3 regions of the Eikenella sp. KCOM 3110 genome follow, and region 2 is predicted to be linked to each of the others. Evidence: riboswitches for the same ligand, from Rfam matches in the RefSeq annotation. Region 2 holds a riboswitch; each other region holds the start of a gene.
The links. Region 2 has a riboswitch for thiamine pyrophosphate ahead of ELB75_RS00880 (DMT family transporter). Riboswitches for the same ligand answer to the same signal wherever they lie in the genome.

Region 1 (2,263 bases), 670 kb from region 2:
TGCCGCTTTGCCTGCCGAGGGCAGCAATTTGCGCACCAGCAGCGTCAGCGCAAACGTGGCCGCAATCACCGGCAGCGTGGTGCCCAGCGGCGGCTGCCATTTCAGCATCTGGCGGTAGAACACAAAACCCACCAGCCACAAAGCCAGGCTCACCCAATCCACTTCCCCTGAAGTCGGTTTGCGTTTCAGCACAAAATAATCCGCAATCTGCACCGCAATCATCGGCGCAAACACCGAGCCGATAAAATACAGAAACCCTTCAAAGCGGCTCACATCAAACACCAGCGCCAGCAGCGTGCCCAGCAGCGTAACCGCCGATGCCACCGGCACCTCACCAAAGCGGCTGCTGATGCTGTGAAAGCTCACCCCGGCCGAATACGCATCCAAAAACGTCGTACTCACCGTGGACAACACCACCACCAAAATCCCGGCGGCGCCCAGCCCGGCATATTGCAGCATCGGTGCGATTTCGCTCTGTCCGGCAAATAGCGCCGCCGCCAGCCCGATGGCATACATCCACGAGCTGGTGCAGAAATAAGCCAGCGTAGCCGAAAGCGTAGCCGCCCGCGCCTTGGCTGTGCGGCGGGTGTAGTCCGACACCAGCGGCAGCCACGACAGCGGCATTACCGCCGCCAGCTCCACCGCCAGCCCGAAACTCATCGCCTCCGCATCCGCCTGCCCGGCTGCCGCCGGCTCTCCGGAGGCTACCTGAACACTCAACCACAGCGTGAGCGCAAACAGCGTGCCCATCGACACAAAATTGATTTTGCTGAAATTCCGCATCCCGATGTGCAGCCACAGCAAAATCAGCGCGCCGATAATCACGCTCCAAACTGTCTGCGCCCCGCTCCAGCCAGCCGTGAGCGCCGCCGCAGCCTGCGCCCCGGTGAAAATCATAATCGCCGTCCAGCCCACCAGCTGCACCACGTTGGCAGCAGCAAACAGCAGCGAGCCGCGACGGCCGAAGGAAAGCTGTACCGTTTCCATCGCACTGCGCCCCGTTTGCGCCCCGATCAGCCCGGCCAGGTAAAACAGCACCCCGCCGATCACATGGCCGATAGCCACTGCCAAAAGACCCATGCGCCAACCCAACGGCGCAAACAGCATGCCGGTAAGGATTTCCGCTACCGACACCGCCGCCCCAAACCAAATCACCGCCGAAGCGGTAACCGAAAGTTTATCTGCTTGCTGTTCCATCAAATTGTTTCCTCTCTATATTTGAAAAACTACTCCGCCGAGCCGCGTATCAAACGCGCACAAAAAAGCCCGGCATACCAAGCCGGGGCGCAGCGTAAAGCAGAGAAGAAACCATCTGTTCCGGATGGGGCAAAGCAACCCGAACGGCACACGCCGCCCGCATCCTCTGCCTGATAGTTCCCTACGCCGGTGTTAACCGGATCAGGTACAACGGGTATCCTCTCAGCCGCCCAAGGCAGCACCCCGACTAATTGGGCGCGATTATACCTTGCCGCCCTGTTTTTTCAAGCCGCCGCAGCAAAGGCTGCCGACACGTCAAATGGTTAAATGATTCCACCGGCAACAATGTTTCCACACCCAGCCGTTGCGCTTCTGCACACCTGCAAATCCAAACGGGAAGCATGCTAACGAAACGGAGTAATCGGGGCAGATTGCTATTTGGCTTCAGAACTGTCGAGAAGCAGCACATAAGTTTTCAGGTAGCCCCTTCCCCCCACAGGCTACCTGAAAAACTTCAGCCAACTCTTACCACATCACCGTAGTTCAACTTTTGCTACACCAGACAATTCCCTACCCGACAAGAATGCGGTAGCATTCAGCTTAGAGGCTACCTGAAAGCGGATATAGTGAGCTTTCAGGTAGCCTTTTGCATACTCCTAACGACGGCCGCAAGGATGCTGGCGCGCCCTGCCCGGCCGCGTATCGCACAGCGACATGCCGCGCAGACGGCGTGCCGCATCAGTCAGCTCCTCCCGACTCGGCAAGTGGCGGAAAGCATATTGCGCCACATAAAGCGCGCGTTCGCCTCGCATCGCTTTTATCCAAGTATATTCCGGCCTGCCGCTTTGCGGGTTGTGCTCGCAGCTCATTTGCAACAAAGCGAAGGGATAGCCGTTTTCCTGCCCTTCGCTCAGATTGATTGTGTTGCCGCCCGGGCAGGCGCTCCGCCAGCCGTCCGACACCGCGCGGCGGAAATCGATTACCGAGCGGGTGTTACCGGCGAAGGTTTGTAGGGTAACCATCCGCTCCCAATTCTGCACCGTTTGCCCTCTTGGTACCAACTCCA
Region 2 (2,263 bases):
ATTGCCTTACTTTTCCTTACAGGAATCAATTTTCACGTTTTGAAGTTCTGGCTGTGCACGATTTTTTCTGGTTATCGGATACCGTGCAAGTTTCAGTTAGTATTAATTACCATCTTGGTTATTACACCAGTGCATTCGTATATGATGCAAACAAACAATTAAAATACGTTGTCCAAACCGTACATTACCATGATAGCGTACGAAAGCAGAATTTGGGGCGCGCGCGTGCCGAATTTGTATCTGTGCTGCATTATGATGAAAAAGGAAAACTGAGCCATATTACGGCTGTACCAAATACTTGATTCTTTAAACGGGCAGGAAAACACTTGCTGCCTGCATCCCCTTTCAGGCTACCTGAAAAGGCAATAGAGAGCAGGCCGGGTTGATAAGCCCAACGTTTTTCAGGTAGCCCATCCCTTCTTTCGGGCTACCTGAAAAGGCAGCCCCAACGAAATTAAACCCGCACGGGCAGCAATGCCCGCCTATCCTTATGCCAAGCGCCGGTTCGGCAAAGCCGCCCTACTCAAAGCCGTTACCCAGGGCTATAATCCGCCCCTTGAGTCGGGGTGCTGCCTTGTGCGGCTGAGAACATACCCGTTGCACCTGAACCGGTTAATGCCGGCGGAGGGAACTCGCGGCCGGTTTGGGCGGGATGCTGCCCGGTTTGATTGGCCGCAGGCGGCAGAGCAGATTCTGCCGCGGCAACGTGATGATGCGCTCCGATTGATCGGGGCGTTTTTTGTTGCCTGCCGTCCTGAGCATGGCATGCAATATTTGTCCGTAAGTAGCTGTGTTTTAGAAGTAAATGTTTTTCAGGTAGCCTTCCATCAGTAGCGGCGGGCTGTTGCAAGAGGAGCAAACCATGCGTTTCCGTATTTGGCAGGCAAACGGCCTGCCGCACCCTTATGTGATGCTGTTTTTGGCACCGGCGTTCTGGGCCACGAGCAATGTGGCGGGCAAGCTGGGCAAGGCTTGGCTTTCGCCTGATGAGTTTACGTTTTGGCGCTGGGTGCTGGCGGCTTTGCTGCTTTCGTGGCTGTTCCGCGCGCGGATTCAAGAGGATTTGCCTGTGCTCAAAACGCGTGCGTTGTGGCTGTTGCTGGTGGGCGGCAGCGGGTTTGCGCTGTTTAATATTGTACTCTACAGCGCGTTTGCACGCGGGGCGGCGGTGGTGAATGTGTCGATTATCACGGCGCTGATTCCAGTGATGGTGTTGCTCGCGGAGGTGCTGTTTTGGCGCACGCGGGCGCATGGGCTGCAATGGCTGGGGGTGGGGCTGTCGTTTGCGGGCGTGGTGTGGGTGGTGGGCCGGGGCAATCCGGCCGCGCTGCTGGAAACGGGTTTGGCGCAAGGGGATGCGCTGGCATTGGCTACTTCTTTGATTTATGCGGGCTATTCGCTGGCGCTGCGTGCGGCGCCGAAGGTGCATTGGGCGAGCCTGCTGTGGGCGATGTGTGTGGCGGCGGTGGTGGCGAGTGCGCCGTTTTATGTGTGGGAAGGGGTGGAGAGGGGCTTCCGGCTGCCGCCGTGGCAGGCTTGGTTGCTACTGCTCTATGTTTCTGTGTTTATTGCGATTTTGTCCAAGCTGTTTTATATGGAAAGCGTGATTGCGATTGGCGCAGGGCGGGCGGCGCTCACGATGAACCTGCTGCCGGTGTTCGGCGCGCTGGTGGGCGCGGCGACCTTCCCAGACGAGCGGCTGGGCGGCTATGTGCTCACGGCCTTAATCTTGGTGGCGGCGGGGATTGCGGCTTCGGAATGGGGCGCGGCGAGAAAACGGGCTTTGGAAAGCGCGGGATAAGCGGTTAGAATGGAGTCCTTCATATTCATGAAGGCTACCTGAAACAGGTTTGGCATTTTCAGGTAGCCTTTCTACCCCATTACTAAAGGACGAACCATGCAAAACTACCAAGCCCCCGACGAGAAGGGCTTTTTCGGCGAACACGGCGGCGTGTACGTTGCCGAAACCCTGATTCCCGCCCTGCAAGAATTGGCAGCGGCCTACCAAGCTGCGAAAAACGACCCCGCGTTTTGGGAAGCGTTCCGCCATGATTTGAAGCATTATGTCGGCCGCCCCAGCCCCGTGTACCATGCCGCGCGATTGTCCGAGCATCTGGGCGGCGCGCAAATCTGGTTGAAGCGCGAAGACTTGAACCACACCGGCGCGCACAAGGTAAACAACACCATCGGTCAGGCACTGCTTGCCCGCCGCATGGGCAAAAAACGCGTCATCGCCGAAACCGGCGCGGGTCAGCACGGCGTG
Region 3 (2,263 bases), 1.1 Mb from region 2:
CCGGCCAAACGGTTTGCCTGAGATTTTTTCCGCTACGCATTCAATCACTTCGGCCGTACCGAGCATGCCTATTTTAAAAGCGGCTACCTGAAAACGAGCATCGCGAGTTTCTGCGGAGCTAAAATCGGCGGCGATGGAATCGATTTGTGCGCGGATAATATCGAGCGGCACGCCGTAGATGGCCTGCACGCCCAGCGTGTTTTGCGCAGTTACCGCCGCCAGCACGCTCATGCCGTACACGCCGCGCATTTGAAAGGTTTTCAAATCGGCCTGAATGCCGGCGCCGCCGCCGCTGTCCGAGCCGGCGATGGTGAGGGCTTGTGCAATTTGCGTCATCTGTTTTCTCCTGATTAAACCGTTAAATCCATTCCACTTTCGCGCGTGCCGCCACTTCCTGCGCCGATACGGCGGCCAGGTTGTCGATCAGTTTCCATGCGAACGAGCCGCTCTGCGCAGGCTGCAAGCCCTGCGCCGCCAATTCGCCCGCCACGGCATACACCGTGCAGGCTTCGGCCACGGCGTGCAAATAGTCTTCCGGCGCGGCCACGGCGGCAAATGCGCCCGCTATCGTGCTCAACAGGCAGCCGGAAGCGGTTACTTTGGGGAACAGCGGCGTGCCGTTATTCAATTTGGCGGTGCGGCTGCCGTTGGAAACGTAGTCGGTTGCGCCGCTGATGGCGGCAATGCAGCCGTATTGCTGCGCGATGCGTTGGGCGATGCCGTGCAAATCGGCCGAGCCGCTGCCCGCATCCACGCCTTTAGCATGCCATTCCACCCCGGCAATATGCGCCATTTCGCCCGCATTGCCGCGCACGGCGGCGAAGCGGATTTCTGCCAACAGCTGCGCCGTGGTTTCGCGCCGCAGCTGGGTAAAGCCTGCGCCCACCGGATCAAGCACCACCGGCACGCCCGCACGGTTGGCCGATTTGCCCGCCGCCAGCATGGCTTCCACCTTCTGCTTGTTCAGCGTGCCGATATTCAGCACCACCGCCGAGCTGGCCGCCGCCAGTTCCGCCATTTCATCCACGCTATCGGCCATAATCGGCGAAGCACCAATCGCCAGCAGGCCGTTGGCCGAGAAATTGGCCGCCACGATGTTGGTGATGTTGTGCACCAGCGGGTTGCGAGCGCGGACTTGATCCAGATATTTGATTTCCATATTGCTTTCTCCTTAATAATGGCGGAAGGCGGGCAAGAAAAAACGCCCGTTGCAAAGCCGGGCGAGGTGCGTTGTATCGACATGCGGGGCAGGCTGTTTCCAGCTGCGCTTTCAGGTAGCCTGCAACGGCTGTGCAGACCCCTGCATAGTTTCCTACGCCAGTATTAACTGTATCAGGTACAACGGGTATTTTCTCAGCCGCCTTTGCGGCACCCCGACTAATGGCCGCGGATTATAGCCCGCCGCCCGGGGAAAGGCTACCCGACGGCTATATCGCGGATAAACAAAAACCCGTACAGCCTTGGCCCGCCTTGCCCTGATTTTTGTGAATCCACGATACAAGGCATCGGGCCGATACAATAGGAAAGGCTACCTGAAACTTTTCAGGTAGCCTCTTAATATTCATATCACGCAGCAGCCTTATTCAAACGGGCGCACCGGCAGGCCGAACATGGCGCGGGCGGTGTTGAGCATCTGGCAGGAGAAGCCCCACTCGTTGTCATACCAAGACAATACTTTCACCATATTGCCGTTGGAAACTTTGGTCAGCGTGCTGTCGAACACGGAGGCTTCGCTGGTGTGGTTGAAATCGGAAGACACCAAGGGCAGGCTGTTGTAGCCCAGCACGCCTTTCAGGTAGCCCTCGCTGGCGGCTTTCAGGAGCAAGTTGATTTCTTCCACGCTGGTATCGCGGCCGGCTTCGAAGGTTAAATCCACCAGCGAAACGTTGATGGTGGGCACGCGCACGGAGAAGCCGTCGAGCTTGCCTTTGAGCTCGGGCAGCACCAGACCCACGGCCTTGGCGGCGCCGGTTTTGGTGGGAATAATATTTTCCACCGCGCTGCGGGCGCGGCGCAGGTCTTTGTGGCGTACGTCGGTGAGCACTTGGTCGTTGGTGAAGGCGTGGATGGTGGTCATCAGTCCTTTGGTGATGCCCACGCTCTCCGACAGCACTTTGGCCACGGGCGAGAGGCAGTTGGTGGTGCAGGAAGCGTTGGAGACCACGGTCATCTCGGGGGTGATTACCTGGTGGTTCACGCCGTATACGACGGTGGCGTCCACATCGTCGCCGCCGGGGGCGGAAATCAGCACTTTCTTCGCGCC

Region 1: another riboswitch for thiamine pyrophosphate. It lies ahead of cytX (putative hydroxymethylpyrimidine transporter CytX); the one in region 2 lies ahead of ELB75_RS00880 (DMT family transporter).
Region 3: another riboswitch for thiamine pyrophosphate. It lies ahead of thiM (hydroxyethylthiazole kinase); the one in region 2 lies ahead of ELB75_RS00880 (DMT family transporter).

What each region holds. Positions count from the first base shown of each region.
Region 1 covers NZ_CP034670.1:1,939,382-1,941,644, reverse strand. The annotation lists gene cytX (putative hydroxymethylpyrimidine transporter CytX) at 1-1,197, opposite strand, end outside; TPP riboswitch at 1,359-1,453, opposite strand; gene ELB75_RS09770 (hypothetical protein) at 1,854-2,263, opposite strand, start outside.
Region 2 covers NZ_CP034670.1:152,504-154,766, reverse strand. The annotation lists gene ELB75_RS00885 (hypothetical protein) at 1-302, shown strand, start outside; TPP riboswitch at 553-647, shown strand; gene ELB75_RS00880 (DMT family transporter) at 863-1,801, shown strand; gene trpB (tryptophan synthase subunit beta) at 1,898-2,263, shown strand, end outside.
Region 3 covers NZ_CP034670.1:1,212,245-1,214,507, reverse strand. The annotation lists gene thiD (bifunctional hydroxymethylpyrimidine kinase/phosphomethylpyrimidine kinase) at 1-336, opposite strand, end outside; gene thiM (hydroxyethylthiazole kinase) at 359-1,159, opposite strand; TPP riboswitch at 1,293-1,386, opposite strand; gene gap (type I glyceraldehyde-3-phosphate dehydrogenase) at 1,580-2,263, opposite strand, start outside.